Regions from separate parts of the Paenibacillus sp. FSL R5-0887 genome, predicted to be linked through region 2. Evidence: a T-box and tRNA genes for the amino acid it is inferred to sense, from the RefSeq annotation. Region 2 holds a T-box; the other holds one or more tRNA genes.

Region 1 (8,881 bases), 3.1 Mb from region 2:
ATGCAAGTCGAGCGGAGTTATTTTGAAAGCTTGCTTTCAAAATAACTTAGCGGCGGACGGGTGAGTAACACGTAGGCAACCTGCCCTTCAGACTGGGATAACTACCGGAAACGGTAGCTAATACCGGATAATTTCTTTTTTCTCCTGAGAGAAGAATGAAAGACGGAGCAATCTGTCACTGAGGGATGGGCCTGCGGCGCATTAGCTAGTTGGTGGGGTAACGGCCCACCAAGGCGACGATGCGTAGCCGACCTGAGAGGGTGAACGGCCACACTGGGACTGAGACACGGCCCAGACTCCTACGGGAGGCAGCAGTAGGGAATCTTCCGCAATGGGCGAAAGCCTGACGGAGCAACGCCGCGTGAGTGATGAAGGTTTTCGGATCGTAAAGCTCTGTTGCCAGGGAAGAACGTCCGGTAGAGTAACTGCTACCGGAGTGACGGTACCTGAGAAGAAAGCCCCGGCTAACTACGTGCCAGCAGCCGCGGTAATACGTAGGGGGCAAGCGTTGTCCGGAATTATTGGGCGTAAAGCGCGCGCAGGCGGCTATTTAAGTCTGGTGTTTAAACCTTGGGCTCAACCTGAGGTCGCACTGGAAACTGGGTGGCTTGAGTACAGAAGAGGAAAGTGGAATTCCACGTGTAGCGGTGAAATGCGTAGATATGTGGAGGAACACCAGTGGCGAAGGCGACTTTCTGGGCTGTAACTGACGCTGAGGCGCGAAAGCGTGGGGAGCAAACAGGATTAGATACCCTGGTAGTCCACGCCGTAAACGATGAGTGCTAGGTGTTAGGGGTTTCGATACCCTTGGTGCCGAAGTTAACACAGTAAGCACTCCGCCTGGGGAGTACGGTCGCAAGACTGAAACTCAAAGGAATTGACGGGGACCCGCACAAGCAGTGGAGTATGTGGTTTAATTCGAAGCAACGCGAAGAACCTTACCAGGTCTTGACATCCCTCTGAATCTGCTAGAGATAGCAGCGGCCTTCGGGACAGAGGAGACAGGTGGTGCATGGTTGTCGTCAGCTCGTGTCGTGAGATGTTGGGTTAAGTCCCGCAACGAGCGCAACCCTTAACTTTAGTTGCCAGCAGGTAATGCTGGGCACTCTAGAGTGACTGCCGGTGACAAACCGGAGGAAGGTGGGGATGACGTCAAATCATCATGCCCCTTATGACCTGGGCTACACACGTACTACAATGGCCGGTACAACGGGAAGCGAAGCCGCGAGGTGGAGCCAATCCCATCAAAGCCGGTCTCAGTTCGGATTGCAGGCTGCAACTCGCCTGCATGAAGTCGGAATTGCTAGTAATCGCGGATCAGCATGCCGCGGTGAATACGTTCCCGGGTCTTGTACACACCGCCCGTCACACCACGAGAGTTTACAACACCCGAAGTCGGTGGGGTAACCCGCAAGGGAGCCAGCCGCCGAAGGTGGGGTAGATGATTGGGGTGAAGTCGTAACAAGGTAGCCGTATCGGAAGGTGCGGCTGGATCACCTCCTTTCTATGGAGAATCGTTCTCTGCAATGAGAACATTCAAATCGGAAGCTCAGCTTCCAAAACTCAGGTTTAGGCCTGTTACTCACTCGTTGCTCAGTTTTGAGAGTTTAAGCTCTCAAGTAAGACTTGATCCTTGAAAACTGGATACCGAAACGAATTTGCGTTTTAGAACATCTTTTAGCAACTTGTGTAAACAAGTAAATGTTATTAGTGAGATTTTTCTTCGGAAGAATCAAGGTTAAGCTAATAAGAGCACACGGAGGATGCCTAGGCGCCAGGAGCCGACGAAGGACGTGGCGAACAACGAAACTGCCTCGGGGAGCTGTAAGCAAGCTTTGATCCGGGGGTGTCCGAATGGGGAAACCCAGCTGTGGTAATTCGCAGTTACTCATTTCTGAATACATAGGAAATGTAGAGGCAGACCAGGGGAACTGAAACATCTAAGTACCCTGAGGAAGAGAAAACAATAGTGATTCCGTCAGTAGCGGCGAGCGAACGCGGAACAGCCTAAACCTAAGAGCTTGCTCTTAGGGGTTGTGGGACGTCTCACATGGAGTTACAAAGGAATATGGTAGGTGAAGAGGTCTGGAAAGGCCCGCGATAGAGGTAAAAGCCCTGTAACCTAAACTGTATTCTCTCCGAGACGGATCCCGAGTAGTGCGGGGCACGTGAAACCCCGTATGAATCCAGCAGGACCATCTGCTAAGGCTAAATACTACCTGGCGACCGATAGTGAAACAGTACCGTGAGGGAAAGGTGAAAAGCACCCCGGAAGGGGAGTGAAATAGAACCTGAAACCGTGTGCTTACAAAAAGTCAGAGCCCTATTAATGGGTGATGGCGTGCCTTTTGTAGAATGAACCGGCGAGTTACGTTTAACATGCAAGGTTAAGCCGAGAAGGTGGAGCCGCAGCGAAAGCGAGTCTGAATAGGGCGAATTAGTATGTGGACGTAGACCCGAAACCGTGTGATCTACCCCTGTCCAGGGTGAAGGTGCGGTAACACGCACTGGAGGCCCGAACCCACGTACGTTGAAAAGTGCGGGGATGAGGTGGGGGTAGCGGAGAAATTCCAATCGAACTCGGAGATAGCTGGTTCTCCCCGAAATAGCTTTAGGGCTAGCCTCGGTATAAGAGTAGTGGAGGTAGAGCACTGATTGGGTGCGGGGTCCGCAAGGATTACCAAGCTCAGTCAAACTCCGAATGCCATATACTTATTGCCGGGAGTCAGACAGTGAGTGCTAAGATCCATTGTCAAAAGGGAAACAGCCCAGACCATCAGCTAAGGTCCCCAAGTGTGTGTTAAGTGGGAAAGGATGTGGAGTTGCACAGACAACCAGGATGTTGGCTTAGAAGCAGCCACCATTGAAAGAGTGCGTAATAGCTCACTGGTCGAGTGACTCTGCGCCGAAAATGTAACGGGGCTAAACACACCACCGAAGCTATGGCTAGATACGTATGTATCTGGGGTAGGGGAGCGTTGTGTAGGGGTTGAAGGTGTACTGAAAAGAGCGCTGGACACTACACAAGTGAGAATGCCGGTATGAGTAACGAAAAGATCAGTGAGAATCTGATCCGCCGAAAGCCCAAGGTTTCCTGAGGAAGGCTCGTCCGCTCAGGGTAAGTCGGGACCTAAGGCGAGGCCGAAAGGCGTAGTCGAAGGACAACAGTTTGAAATTACTGTACCACCGTAATCCGCTATGAGCGATGGGGTGACGCAGGAGGGTAGTGACGCGGACTGATGGATGTCCGTCTAAGCAGTGAGGCTGATGTGTAGGCAAATCCGCACATCATTAAGGCTGGGCTGTGATGGGGAGCGAAAATTATAGTAGCGAAGGTCATGATCTCACACTGCCAAGAAAAGCCTCTAGCCAGGAGAAGGTGCCCGTACCGCAAACCGACACAGGTAGGCGAGAAGAGAATTCTAAGGCGCGCGGAAGAACTCTCGTTAAGGAACTCGGCAAAATGACCCCGTAACTTCGGGAGAAGGGGTGCCCCGGTAGTGTGAATAGCACGAGGGGGCCGCAGTGAAAAGGCCCAAGCGACTGTTTAGCAAAAACACAGGTCTGTGCGAAGCCGCAAGGCGAAGTATACGGGCTGACGCCTGCCCGGTGCTGGAAGGTTAAGGGGAGTGGTTAGGGGTAACCCGAAGCTATGAACCGAAGCCCCAGTAAACGGCGGCCGTAACTATAACGGTCCTAAGGTAGCGAAATTCCTTGTCAGGTAAATTCTGACCCGCACGAATGGCGTAACGACTTGGGCGCTGTCTCAACGAGAGATCCGGTGAAATTTTAATACCTGTGAAGATGCAGGTTACCCGCGACAAGACGGAAAGACCCCATGGAGCTTTACTGCAGCTTGATATTGAATTTGGGTACGATCTGTACAGGATAGGTGGGAGCCGTAGAAATCGGAGCGCAAGCTTCGGTGGAGGCGCCGTTGGGATACCACCCTGATCGTATCTAGGTTCTAACCTAGTACCCTTACCGGGTACGGGGACCGTGTCAGGCGGGCAGTTTGACTGGGGCGGTCGCCTCCTAAAGAGTAACGGAGGCGTTCCAAGGTTCCCTCAGAATGGTTGGAAATCATTCGCAGAGTGCAAAGGCATAAGGGAGCTTGACTGCGAGACCTACAAGTCGAGCAGGGACGAAAGTCGGACTTAGTGATCCGGTGGTACCGCATGGAAGGGCCATCGCTCAACGGATAAAAGCTACCCTGGGGATAACAGGCTTATCTCCCCCAAGAGTCCACATCGACGGGGAGGTTTGGCACCTCGATGTCGGCTCATCGCATCCTGGGGCTGAAGTAGGTCCCAAGGGTTGGGCTGTTCGCCCATTAAAGCGGTACGCGAGCTGGGTTCAGAACGTCGTGAGACAGTTCGGTCCCTATCTGTCGTGGGCGCAGGAAATTTGAGAGGAGCTGTCCTTAGTACGAGAGGACCGGGATGGACGTACCGCTGGTGCACCAGTTGTTCCGCCAGGAGCATGGCTGGGTAGCTACGTACGGACGGGATAAGCGCTGAAAGCATCTAAGCGTGAAGCCCCCCTCAAGATGAGATTTCCCAATTAGTAAGACCCCTTGAAGACGACGAGGTAGATAGGTTGGAGGTGGAAGTGCAGTAATGCATGGAGCTGACCAATACTAATCGGTCGAGGGCTTATCCTATACGTAGAATGCAGATTCGTTTCGGATTCAGTTTTCAGGCATCAAGCCTGGTATGAATATTCCCTGATAGCTCAGTTGGTAGAGCACTCGACTGTTAATCGAGTTGTCACAGGTTCGAGTCCTGTTCGGGGAGCCATATGGAGAGGTGTCCGAGTTTGGCCGAAGGAGCACGATTGGAAATCGTGTAGGCGCCACAAGCGTCTCGAGGGTTCGAATCCCTCTCTCTCCGCCACAAATTTTTAATTAGTATGGCCCGTTGGTCAAGGGGTTAAGACACCTCCCTTTCACGGAGGTAACATGGGTTCGAATCCCATACGGGTCACCAAATTTTCACTTGATTTATCCTAGTGGACTTTGGTACAATAACAATTGTTGTTTATGGAGGCTTAGCTCAGCTGGGAGAGCATCTGCCTTACAAGCAGAGGGTCGGGGGTTCGATCCCCTCAGCCTCCACCATAACACTTTCTTACTGACGCGGGGTGGAGCAGCCCGGTAGCTCGTCGGGCTCATAACCCGAAGGCCGCAGGTTCAAATCCTGCCCCCGCAACCAATTAACTTAAGCAATTATATCTTTTGGAACCGTGGTGTAGTTGGCCTAACATGCCTGCCTGTCACGCAGGAGATCGCGGGTTCGAATCCCGTCGGTTCCGCCATTTTCATCATGGCTCGGTAGCTCAGTCGGTAGAGCAGAGGACTGAAAATCCTCGTGTCGGCGGTTCGATTCCGTCCCGAGCCACCATTTATCATCACAAAAGAATGAGTGCCATGCCGGTGTAGCTCAATTGGTAGAGCAACTGACTTGTAATCAGTAGGTTGGGGGTTCAAGTCCTCTCGCCGGCACCATCCTTGGAGGATTAGCGAAGTGGCCAAACGCATCAGACTGTAAATCTGCTCACGTGAGTGTTCGGTGGTTCGAATCCATCATCCTCCACCAGTTTTTAGGGGCATAGTTTAAAGGTAGAACAACGGTCTCCAAAACCGTTGGTGTGGGTTCAATTCCTGCTGCCCCTGCCAAGTTCTTTCTAAAGTTTAATATGGCGGCCGTGGCGAAGGGGTTAACGCACCGGATTGTGGTTCCGGCATTCGTGGGTTCGAGACCCATCGGCCGCCCCATTTACTTTAAAATGAATAATGGCAACAATATCAACTTAATATGGCGACTGTGGCGAAGGGGTTAACGCACCGGATTGTGGTTCCGGCATTCGTGGGTTCGAGACCCATCAGTCGCCCCATTTTACTTTAAAATGTTATTGGGGATTAGCCAAGCGGTAAGGCAACGGACTTTGACTCCGTCACTCATAGGTTCGAATCCTATATCCCCAGCCATTTTATGCGGACGTGGCTCAGCGGTAGAGCATCGCCTTGCCAAGGCGAGGGTCGCGGGTTCGATTCCCGTCGTCCGCTCCAAGTTTTCATGGCGCCATAGCCAAGTGGTAAGGCAAAGCTCTGCAAAAGCTTTATCCCCAGTTCAAATCTGGGTGGCGCCTCCATTTAGTTCATATGTGCCGGCGTGGCGGAATGGCAGACGCGCTCGACTCAAAATCGAGTGGGAAACCGTGGAGGTTCGAGTCCTCTCGCCGGTATCTTAAAAAGGTTTGTAAGAATGCTTTTATAAGCAATCTTACAAACCTTTTTCTTTATGTCCTTGGGTTTACAGCAGTAAGCCGTTGAATAGAGAGTTTCTCTATTTCAACGGCTTTTTTTAATCTGATTAGTGATTAACCTGATTGATTATTAATGCGGAATGCTCGCGGGGTAAGACCTATTTCTCGTTTGAACATATTGCAGAATTGGGCATCGTTCACAAAACCTGCAGCAGCAGATACTTCAGAGATTTGCATCTGAGTATGACGTAATAGAGATTTTGCATAATCCAGGCGTTTTAACAGCAAATACCGCAGGGGTGAAGACCCGAAACGTTCTTTAAATAGATGGCGAAAACGATCGTAACTATATCCGGACATTTCTGATAGTGTTTCGACGGACAATTTATGGCGATAATGCTCATTCATATAATTAAGGACATATTGTACTCGATCTTCTGTTGGGGATTGATATCCAGAGGCACTAAGAAGCCTCATAAGATGGACGGTAATCTCGCTCATTTGTAGGTTTAGAAGCTCAGAGAATCCGTCTTGCTTGCGTGTAAACTCTGCTTTCATTCGCAGCAGGATTTGAAGAACGGTCTGATCTTTATCATCTTCATATACGCCGAGCAGATTACTCATATTAGGGTGTTCTGAGTGGAAGCCTACAAATAATACATTTGCATCCTCACGGTGGTGCTCGTCATGTTTATGATTGGGTGGCACAAGCGCGAAAGAAGAGGAGCGAAAATGGTAACTTCGTGGGCCAACATTGGTTGTCCCTACCCCCTGTAAATAATAGACTAGTTCGTAGCATTCATGCTGGTGTGGAGGGATATAAGTATTTAGCTCATGTGTGGCACTTACAATATATAGAACACGATCCATGATGATCCTCCAATACTTATGTTTTAGCCGAATCGTACAAAACAATGACCGAAATCATATAATTATTTTTAATAATATTTGTTATGATCGTATCAATAAATCCGAAAGTTCGCAACCTGACTGGCCATCTCGTTCGGAAATAAAGCGGATTATTAATAATAATGGTATTTTTATTGCTATTTTTGAGCCTAAACGTTAAGTTTATTACTTTTAATGATACTTTATTTGGAAAAAAGAGAATTTCCATTTGAACCGTGAATTATACAATGGGTGAAGATGGGATTCTGCGGATTACTAACCAACTAAAATTAGGGGTGGAATAGAGTAATGAATAAAAAAGTTCTTTCTTTGTTGTTATTAATGGTGATGGTTCTGGTCACAGCATGTGGGAATAACACGTCCAATAATGGTTCTTCAACGAATACTGGATCCAAAGCGGACGAAGGCGGAGAAACAGGTGCAGGGGATAAACTCAAGGTTGTATTGCTGATTCCGGGGACACTTGGGGATAAATCATTTTTTGATTCCGCTAATAACGGCTTGCAAAAGGTTAAGGATGAACTTGGTGCAGTAACAAAGGTTGTTGAAATGGGCGTTGATAAAACGAAATGGGAGCCTACATTTAACGATATCGCTTCCGAGGATTGGGATGTAATTATTTCTGGCGGTTCTGAAATTACAGAGATGTTTAATGCAACGGCAGAATTGTATCCAGACAAAAAATTCATTAATTATGATACCGACATCGATGAAGCACCAGATAACATGTACAACATGTCTTATGCGACAAATGAAGTATCTTTCTTGGCAGGTGCCGTAGCAGCATTAGCTACACAATCGGATATGCCGAATGCTACCCCTGAGAATGTGATTGGGTTTGTCGGCGGTATGGATATTCCGGGGATTAATGCTTTCTTGGTCGGTTACATTCAAGGTGCTCAGTACGTTGATCCTGATGTAAAAGTGGCTGTGTCGTACGCTGGTGATTTTGTTAACCCTGCAAAAGGTAAGGAGCTGTCTCTAATTCAATATAACTCCGGTGTGGATGTTATTTTTAACGTGGCTGGGGGTACAGGTCTTGGGATCTTTGACGCAGCTAAAGAGAAGAAAAAATATGCAATTGGTGTAGACTCCGATCAGGCAATGTTGATTAACGATACGGATAGTGAAAAAGCAAATCTAATCGTTACTTCATCTATTAAAAAGATTGATACGGCTATTCTAGGTGCAGTGAAGAGATTGCAAGAGGGTACGCTAGAAATGGGCAAACGTGATGTATTGAGCTTTGTAGATGATGGTGTAGGTATTGCTGAGAATGATATTTATAAAAATGTATTCCCGGCTGATCTTCAGGCCAAGGTTGAAGAAGTGAAGCAAAAGCTGATCAATAAAGAAGTTAAAGTGGATAATGCGATGGGGATGGAAACCGCAGAGGTAGAAGCTATTCGTAACGCAGTTAAGCCTTAAGCTTTAAATCTTAAGATCAGTTCTATAGAGTTAAACCTACAGTTGGAGATTCTTCTAGTCAGGGGAATTCCAGCTGTATATTTTTGCAGACCTCCAAGTTGAAAGGCGTTGAGACCTATGTACACAGCTCTGCTGGAAATGCGGGGAATTACCAAGGTATATCCCAATGGCGTCGTTGCAAATAAAGACGTGCATTTTTCTTTACGTGAGGGAGAAATACATGCGATTGCAGGTGAGAACGGTGCAGGTAAATCGACTTTAATGAAGATTATGTTCG
Region 2 (8,881 bases):
AGCAGATCGGAACGTCCAATGTAGAGATTCATAAGAATGATCTAGGTGTCTATACAGGTGAAATACCTGAAGTGAAGTAGCTGAGAATCTAAATCGAATCGCAACTATCCTCGTTTTGCGTTAAAATAAGAAGTGAAGCTGACCGAGTCCTTATAGCAACCCTAGAGATGGAGGAAGAGAATTCATGAAAGATTTTGAAGTAATGCTGGAGAAATATGCGAACCTAGTTGTAAAAGTAGGAGTAAATGTACAGCCTGGACAAGTCCTTATGGTACATGCACCGATAGAAACCGCAGAACTTACTCGCTTGATTGTAGCGAAAGCCTATGAAGCGGGAGCTAAATATGTAATTGTTGACTGGGACGATGAAGCAACTACACGGATCCGTTATGAAAAAGCCCCAGAGGATTCTTTCGATTACTATCCACAGTGGCAGGCTGAGATGATGGAGAAATTCGCGGAAGAGAATGGTGCCATCTTACATATTAAAGTACCTGATCCTGAACTGTTTAATGGCATTGATTCTTCTAAGGTATCTAGAGCAGTCAAAGCAGCGGCTGTTGCTCGCAAGAACTACTCCAAATATACTCGGAACAGCAAAATCAGCTGGTCTCTGGTCAAAGCGCCAACACGTGCTTGGGCGAACAAGGTTTTTGCCGATCTTCCTGAAGAAGAGCGGGTAGAGGCGATGTGGGAAGCTGTATTCCAGATGAATCGTGTGGGCAGCAATGATCCGGTAGCTGCTTGGAGAGAGCATATTGGTCAGTTGAAAGAAAGTCAGGACAGAATGAACGCTAAACGTTATAAAAGCTTGCATTACCGTGCTCCGGGAACGGATCTGCATGTAGAGCTTCCGGAAGGCCATTTATGGCGCGGGGGTGGCGGTGAGAATGATAAAGGCGTATATTTTGTAGCTAATATGCCAACGGAAGAGATTTATTCCATGCCCCATCGGACTGGCGTTAATGGCACAGTTAGAAGCACGCTCCCTCTTAATTTGAATGGACGGTTAGTTGAAGGAATTTCATTCACTTTTGAAAAAGGGAAAGTCGTAGCTTATGAAGCTGAATCCGGACGCGAACATTTAACCTCACTGCTGGCAACGGATGAAGGTGCATCTTATCTAGGAGAAGTAGCCTTAGTGCAGCATGATTCTCCAATCTCTCGCTTGAACCGTATTTTTTACAATACAGGGATTGATGAGAATGCCTCCTGCCATTTCGCGCTAGGAAGTGCTTATCCTGTAAATATTGAAGGCGGCACAAAGCTTACGAACGAAGAGCTTGTGGCTAGAGGAGCTAATGTCAGCTTAACTCATGTCGATTTTATGATCGGTTCAGCAGAGCTGGATATTGACGGAGAGCTGGCGGACGGCACGATTGAACCCGTATTCCGTAAGGGAAATTGGGTGTTGTAAGGAGAAGAAAAAAGCCGGATCTCTTCCAATGAGATTCCGGCTTTTTTTGAGTGCCTATATTGGTCATTTTTAGATTGAAAAATAGTTAAGACTCATAGCCTCACGTACTTCGGCCATTGTTTCTTGAGCAATGCTGCGGGCATGCTGTGTTCCAGAGATTAAGATTTCCTGCACAAGCTTGGGCTTAGTAGCATAATAGGAACGACGCTCTCGCATCGGTTCTATAAGCTGATCTAGAGCTGTCGAAATCAACTGTTTGCAAGCAGAACAACCCATGGTACCCCGCTCACAGCCTTCACGAATTTCGGTTACCCCCGCTGAGCGAAAAGCACCATGATAAGCAAAAATAGGACAGATATCTGGATGTCCAGGATCATTTTTATGCACACGCGCTGGATCGGTTGTGGCTTTTCGTATCTTAAAGATAATCTCTTCCTTAGTGGAGTCCAGCTCGATGGCATTGCCAAGGCTTTTACTCATTTTAGCGTTGCCATCCGTACCCACAAGCCTCGGCGTCTCACTGATCAGCGCTTTGGGTTCCACCAGTATCGGGCTGTACATCTCGTTGAATCTGCGGACGATTTTGCGGGTTAATTCCAGATGAGGGAGTTGGTCTTCCCCTACAGGAATGATCGTTGCTTTACAAAATGTTATGTCAGCAGTTTGACTAACTGGATAACCAAGAAAACCGTAATACAATTCATCTAAGCTCGAATTTTTCGATTCGGCTTTAATCGTGGGATTATGCCGTAAAGAATTCACAGTAACAAACATAGAGAACAAGAGGGTCAGCTCTGCGATTTCAGGGATCATCGATTGAATAAATATAGTTGTTTTCTCCGGATTTATACCCGCAGATAAATAGTCCAGTGTGATCTCATGCAGATGTTGACCCAGCAGCTGTGGACGATCAAAATGGGTCGTTAGGGCTTGAATATCCGCTAAAAACACAAAAGTTTCATATTGCTCCTGAAGGGCTACTCGGGTCTGCAAGCTGCCGGCGTAATGGCCAAGGTGAAGCTTTCCAGTCACTCGATCTCCAGTTAAGACACGTTCGTTCATCATATAAATTCCTCCTGTTATTTAGCATTTGGTTACACTCGAGTCGCCACCACCAGCCATCATCCATGGCCATCACCTCCTTTAAATGACAAAAAAACCTCATCCAATAAGGACGAAGTTGTCGTGGTACCACCTTAAATGATCGTGTCACCTTACGATTCTTGGCTTTCGATCTTCTCTTACCTGTACGGAGAGGTTGAATTTATTCTCGATACAGGTCCCTTGATAACGGCGGGAACCCCGGTTTTCCCTACTGCATCCATTAAGATAGTTCGGAAAAACAACTATAAAGGCCATTCGAGCATACGCTGGTCACCGGTTCGCACCTACCACCGGCTCTCTGAAGACCATGTTCGTCTGTCTACTTACCCTTTGTCATCGTTGTTCATGATATGTGAATTATTGTAATTCTGAACAGGGGTGTTGTCAATGAGTAGAAATCGTATGGTGATTGACGAGGTATCTAGGTTTATATGATCTAGCAAAGTATACCTTAAATGTATATAATCATCAGGAATTAAGTCCAATCTATCATTGTGGATTCACAATATACTACTCTATAACCTTGAAATGGAGTGATGATAAATGGCGACAATAATAAGTTATGGGTCACAGGCAAAAATCCCGTTAGATCCGTTTACTACTGCTATAACGGTTGCAGGGATTCCTGGAGCTGGAGCGGGTCTAGCCACAGCGCAAGTAAATATTAGTCCGGCTAATCCGGCTTCTTTCTCCAGTAGAGTCGAGTTAAATGGTAGTTTTAGTCTTACTGCACTTGCTAATAGCCAATTTCTTGTTATCATCCGACGAGCTGGAGTCGATATTTATAGATCCTTTTATCGTTTTACTACAATTACTGATATTCAATTAAGTGCTCAGTGGGTCGATGGTGCTTATATTGGAGTCCACAACTATGAATTGGTAATTCAGAATGATAGCAACTTGCCTATCAATCTATTTGGACCCATATCATTCACAGCAACTGCTATAGGAGGAGAAGGCGTAATTTAAGTTATGTCTCTGTGCGCCATTTAAGGGACGGGTGAATCAAAGCTTTGGACAGTTGAATCGATCTGATTCAGCTGTCCTTTTTTCGTGGGTGTATAATTGAAGTCCAACTCTCGCAGCATAAATCTCCAACCATTACCTTGATATAGCGGTTTATTTATTTAAGATGTTATCCTCTAAAACAGCGTATTTATCACCGTATTGCTTAATGATATGTTGTTCTCCCCAATTACATAATGCAGTCAAAATATCGCTTAAACTATCCCCATATTCACTAAGCTCGTATTCTACTTTTGGTGGAACCTGATTATAAACAATTCGGTTGATGATTCCATCTGCCTCAAGCTCGCGTAGCTGCTGGGTTAACATTTTTTGAGTAATGCCGGGCATCAACTGTTTTAACTCGGAGGTGCGTTTTTTGCCATGAGTTAAATGACATAGAATTACGCATTTCCATTTCCCTCCGATGACCTCTAGGGTGGCTTCAACAGAAATATTGTATTTTTTCTTGACAGTTGTTGTAGATGTTGTTGTCATGATAACCTCCAAGGTATGGGTACTTTTTAGCACCTATGGCACTTTTGAGTGCGTACTATTAATTATGTCCAATTTAACTCATCATAACATTTTTCGTTCAATTTTTATAGAATGCTATAATTTAGAGAGCTTTGGGCAAAAAAAGCAAAACGAAATAAAAACCGTTTCTATACCTCCCCCGTCTTAATCTATGAAAGGTTGAAGAGAGGAGGCTAAGGAAGGACATGACGATGACTAATGCAGAAATGAAAAAAGTAACGATTCTTGATACTCGGAGCGAGACGGATTTTTACGATTCGATATTGGTACATAGAGAACAATTGTACAGTATTGCTTATAGTTACTTGCGGAACCGAAACGATGCGCTGGAAGCGATGCAGGAAATGACTTGCCGGGCTTGGATTAAAAGAAAAACTTTAAAGGACCCCAAAGCATTCAAATCATGGATTATTCGAATTCTAATTTATGTCTGTATAGATGAACAAAGACGAAGAAAACGTTCCATGCCGCTGGTAGATGAAAGAATAGGAGAACAGGTCACACACATTGGCCATCATCGGATGGAAATGCTGTGGGCACTCGAGCAGGTTAAGCCCAAGTATCGCCATGTGCTGCTGCTAAAATACTACAATGATATGACCTTGACTGAGATCGCTAACATTATGAATAAACCCGAGGGGACGGTTAAGACTTGGCAGCATAAGGGGCTCAAGCAGTTGCGAACCATCATAAAGAATCGGGGTGAATGGAACAATGAGTAGTCAAGAGGAGCTTGCCATGTTAAGCGATGCCGAACGTATCCCACAAGAACAAAAAATAGAGAATGCAGCCGCTCAGATCTATGCGATCCAAGCAGGTTTGGAATTAGGCAAGAAACGTGGCAGAAGGTTAATATTCACAAAAAGCGCGATGTCTGTGCTGGCGGCTGCAGTGATGATAGCGGGCTTGCTGTTCTTCAATCCAACCCAGCTGTTGCCACAGCAAGGGACTTCGAGTGTTGATACGTTCGATTGGGGCGTATTGGAGCCTTTTAAAACATTGGCTGCAGCTGATATTGATGCTCTTACACTAGAGTCTGCAATCCGGAATGATTATGTACAAATCGTTAATAAGAGTGCTGAATCAAATGGATATAAAATTACTCTAAATGCTGTGCTTGCTGATGAAAATAAAATCATGCTGCTGTATACAGGGACAACAAGTGATGGTCAGGAAGTGTACAGTGTAAATAGTGTGAAGCTGACAGAAGCTGAAACTGGACGAGACGTAATGGAGGAGAATGGGAATAGGGACGGAATGGGAGCACACGCAGAGGGAACCATATATACTTGGCTCGGTAAAACTGTATTCTCACTGGACCGAAATAAACCAAGGCCAACAGACGTAGTGGCGGATTTTCAGATTGCCTCTGTAGACCCGGGAATGTTAAGTAAACCGAAAACAGGAACGGTTTTATCCGACATGCGGTATTCTGATCGTTTAAAAGTGAACTTCTCTATTGATCCTAAGTTTTGGGAGCTGAAGACGGAGACATTAGTTGTAGACCACCCCTTCAAAATTGACGGACAGGAAGTAAAACTAGCCGAAGTCGAGCTTTCTCCGTTAAGCATAGCGCTCAAATTTACGATAAATGAGGAATTGAAAACGGATTGGATCATCCGAAATGAACTGTTTCAAAAGCTCCCCTATGAATTAACAGCGCAGGTTGGGAAGCACGACATTAAAATTAATCCGAATTCTGGTAGTGGATCTGATGATGGATTTATAAGTTACTTCAGCAGTAATGTGTTGGATCACCCGAAGTCACTGCGACTGAAACTTAATGCGGGGGCAGATCGAGAGAAAGAAGAGTATATTGATATTCTGAAAAAATGAGCGGTAAGCGATATTAGTGAATATGCGTTGGGAGTTGTAATATAGAAAAAGGCCGCAGGTTGCGGCCTTTTTGTTATTGTTGGGACATTATACTAACTTTGCGAGTTACCTTTTAACACCAAACACGCCACTTGTTAAATGAGAACAAACTCCTGATGCTCCTATCGGGACTGTATGTGCATAATGCTCCTCACGGGGGCTATAGGCGCTTAATGTTCCTCAGGCTTCTCATGTTCCTCAGGCTTCTCACGTTTCACAGGTTTCTCATGTTCCTCACGTTTCACAGGTTTCTCATGTTCCTCACGCGCGTAACACTTCTAACGGACTGTATTGCAGCTATTTTAGCTTTTTTGAGCATTTTGCTGAGTTTTCGGACTGCATAGCTCTTATTGGTCTAAATCCACACCAAAATTGAGCATATTGGGTTGAATAGCTGCATCTGAGTCCGATAGCACTGCGAAATGCCCGGATTCTTCGAAATAAGGGCTCCTGAGTCCGAACCATCTGACCTCGTAAATACTGCACTGTAAACGGTAAAATCACCGCCTAAGCGTCTGAGCAATTTCGGCGGTACAAAAGTGGTGCTAATGTGGCATTAGTGCGGTACAAAAGAGTTGCTAATGTGGCAACTAATTTATAACGCTCCTCAGGCGCTTAACACTCCTAACGGACCGTATTGCAGCTATTTTCGCTTTTTGGACCAATTTGCTTAGTTTTCGGACTGCATAGCTCTTATTGGTCTAAATCCACACCAAAATTGAGCATATCGGGTTGAATAGCTGCATCTGAGTCCGATAGCACTGCGAAATGCCCGGATTCTTCGAAATAAGGGCTCCTGAGTCCGAACCATCTGACCTCGTAAATACTGCACTATAAACTGTAAAATCGTCGTCTGACCTCGTAAATACTGCACTGTAAACTAAAATCGTCGTCTGACCTCGTAAATAGTACACTCTAAACTGTAAAATCACTGTCTGAGCGTCTGAGCAATTTCGGCGGTACAAAAGTAGTGCTAATGTGGTGCTAATGTGGCGTTAATGTGGCGTTAATATGGCGGTAGTAGCACTAATATGGCGTTAGTAGCACTAATATGTCGCTAATTTGTTGCAAAGGTGGCGCTAGTGTGGCAACTAAGTTAGTAACTTTTCTCGTTGTAGTAATGGGATATGTGTTCAGTAATTAGTTAGTCGAGTTAGTTGCTGTAATTTGTTTTCAACCATTCCTCGTTTGACCAGGACAATTTGCCTGCCCCTGAGCCGTCAACAGCGGTAAGTCTGGATTTTAGACTAGCTGGGTCATCTGAAGTGTAGCTGTAAGGTAGTGTTGTGAATCCGTTCCATGCAAATGCTTTAACGGCAGCGGGTGCAGGGGAGAGAGGGCTGTTCTTTGCTGTACTGTCTCCTCTGAATGTTGCTCCATCAAGTGAATAGATCGTATCTAAAGCTGCGATTGCACCTGTATATTTGCTATTACTTGCATCCGCTTGATTGTTGCGAAGAGGATACACTACATCAATGATTACAGAACTTTCAAGTAATACAGCTCCTCCTTCTGTCGAGATGGCTCCGTTACTTGTAACCCCGAAATGATACCCCTTGCTTGAGATCGCTTTTTCCATAGCGGAGGTTAGACGTTTTTTAGCCAATCTGGTATCTTCGTTGTCCATTACAATGTTATAGGCATGCGCATTACCACTACGAAGGCGGGGCATGCGGTCTTGTATATCTTTATAGTAGTTGTGATGGAGCGTCACAGAAAGAAGCGCATTATCAGCTGCAAACTCTGTTGCGCCTATTAAGTGGCCCTTTTTTTGACTAGCGGCAATCGCAATGATGTCGTCTTTACTTAGGCCAACTGAGCTGCTTCTTAAATAAGCGTACATGGGATAGGCAGCCTTGTTGGCTTCCATAGCATTAATTTGCTGAGTAACCCAGCTGTTTGCGTTTCTATCATCCCCTAAGAAGGATGACCATGAAATGGTGACGCCGTTGCTGCCTTTTTTAACATCAACAACTCCGTCATAAGATTTATTGAAAGTGCAGTGGTCGATCCATACGTTGTTGCTGTTTTCAATGGTGATGTAGTCCCAGTCGTTTTTATCGTAATTCCCTTTGGTTGCTTCATCCCATTCCCACAGCTCATCAAATTCAAGGTTGCGGATGATGACGTTAGAGCTTCTTTTAAAGGTAAAAGCGGCATGTTTAATGGTTGCACCCTTAGCAGAGAAAATGGTCAAACCGTCGAAGTTGTCTATAGACACTTTGCTGACACCAGTCTCTATTAATACGGGATGTGTTAAAGCATTGTTATGAGCGCTAAATGGGGAGATCTTTGCTGCATCAGAAATTTCATTCCATCCCAGATCCAAGTCGTTCATAATTTCAATAACCTTTATTTTGGATCCTTTTCTCAGTGCAGTGGCAAGATCTTCTGCGGTATATACCTTTTTATAGAGTGGACTGGTTTTTTGGATATTTCCACCACCTGTAGTTCCTGTGGCAAACCCAGCCAAATCATATTCACTAACCTGAACAGGTGTCGACGTTGGTGAAGCAGTCGGTAATGGCGTAGCAGTAGGCGTTGGTGAAGCAGTCGGTAATGGCGTAGCAGTAGGCGTTGGTGAAGAAGTCGGTGTTGGCATAGCAGTTGGTGTTGGTGAAGCAGTCGGTATCGGCGTAGCAGTTGGTGTTGGTGAAGCAGTCGGTATCGGCGTAGCAGTTGGTGTTGGTGAAACAGTCGGTATCGGCGTAGCAGTAGGTGTCGGTGAAGCAGTAGGCGTTGGTGAAGAAGTCGGTGTCGGCGTAGCAGTTGGCGTTGGTGAAGCAGTCGGAGTCGGTATTGCAGTAGGTGTAGGTGTCGGTGTAGTGCTAATGGTGTCAGAAACGGTCACGTTGTCGAACATCGTAATAGTTTTAAAGGTAACGAGCCCTGCTGCACCTTTTTTTAATTTGGAATCGGAAGCTGAGAGCTCCAGCGTATCAT

What was found. The T-box of region 2 lies ahead of trpS (tryptophan--tRNA ligase). A T-box ahead of a tRNA ligase gene usually reads a tRNA of that ligase, here a tRNA-Trp.
Region 1: it has a tRNA-Trp gene. The T-box ahead of trpS (tryptophan--tRNA ligase) is inferred to sense a tRNA for this amino acid. The anticodon was not compared.

Annotation. Positions count from the first base shown of each region.
Region 1 is NZ_JBBOCE010000001.1:3,961,440-3,970,320, reverse strand. It holds rRNA gene MKY14_RS17690 (16S ribosomal RNA) at 1-1,504, shown strand, start outside; rRNA gene MKY14_RS17685 (23S ribosomal RNA) at 1,737-4,663, shown strand; tRNA gene MKY14_RS17680 (tRNA-Asn) at 4,724-4,799, shown strand; tRNA gene MKY14_RS17675 (tRNA-Ser) at 4,803-4,895, shown strand; tRNA gene MKY14_RS17670 (tRNA-Glu) at 4,914-4,988, shown strand; tRNA gene MKY14_RS17665 (tRNA-Val) at 5,044-5,119, shown strand; tRNA gene MKY14_RS17660 (tRNA-Met) at 5,137-5,213, shown strand; tRNA gene MKY14_RS17655 (tRNA-Asp) at 5,239-5,316, shown strand; tRNA gene MKY14_RS17650 (tRNA-Phe) at 5,327-5,402, shown strand; tRNA gene MKY14_RS17645 (tRNA-Thr) at 5,431-5,506, shown strand; tRNA gene MKY14_RS17640 (tRNA-Tyr) at 5,512-5,597, shown strand; tRNA gene MKY14_RS17635 (tRNA-Trp) at 5,604-5,677, shown strand; tRNA gene MKY14_RS17630 (tRNA-His) at 5,701-5,776, shown strand; tRNA gene MKY14_RS17625 (tRNA-His) at 5,820-5,895, shown strand; tRNA gene MKY14_RS17620 (tRNA-Gln) at 5,915-5,989, shown strand; tRNA gene MKY14_RS17615 (tRNA-Gly) at 5,996-6,070, shown strand; tRNA gene MKY14_RS17610 (tRNA-Cys) at 6,080-6,153, shown strand; tRNA gene MKY14_RS17605 (tRNA-Leu) at 6,168-6,246, shown strand; gene MKY14_RS17600 (AraC family transcriptional regulator) at 6,382-7,137, opposite strand; gene MKY14_RS17595 (BMP family ABC transporter substrate-binding protein) at 7,465-8,604, shown strand; gene MKY14_RS17590 (ABC transporter ATP-binding protein) at 8,722-8,881, shown strand, end outside.
Region 2 is NZ_JBBOCE010000001.1:850,845-859,725, forward strand. It holds gene MKY14_RS03850 (hypothetical protein) at 1-80, shown strand, start outside; gene MKY14_RS03855 (aminopeptidase) at 185-1,417, shown strand; gene trpS (tryptophan--tRNA ligase) at 1,487-2,482, opposite strand; T-box leader at 2,585-2,867, opposite strand; gene MKY14_RS03865 (hypothetical protein) at 3,065-3,490, shown strand; gene MKY14_RS03870 (winged helix-turn-helix transcriptional regulator) at 3,641-4,024, opposite strand; gene MKY14_RS03875 (sigma-70 family RNA polymerase sigma factor) at 4,249-4,785, shown strand; gene MKY14_RS03880 (DUF4179 domain-containing protein) at 4,778-5,899, shown strand; gene MKY14_RS30765 (pectate lyase family protein) at 7,092-8,540, opposite strand; partial or broken gene MKY14_RS30770 (LamG-like jellyroll fold domain-containing protein) at 8,790-8,881, opposite strand, start outside.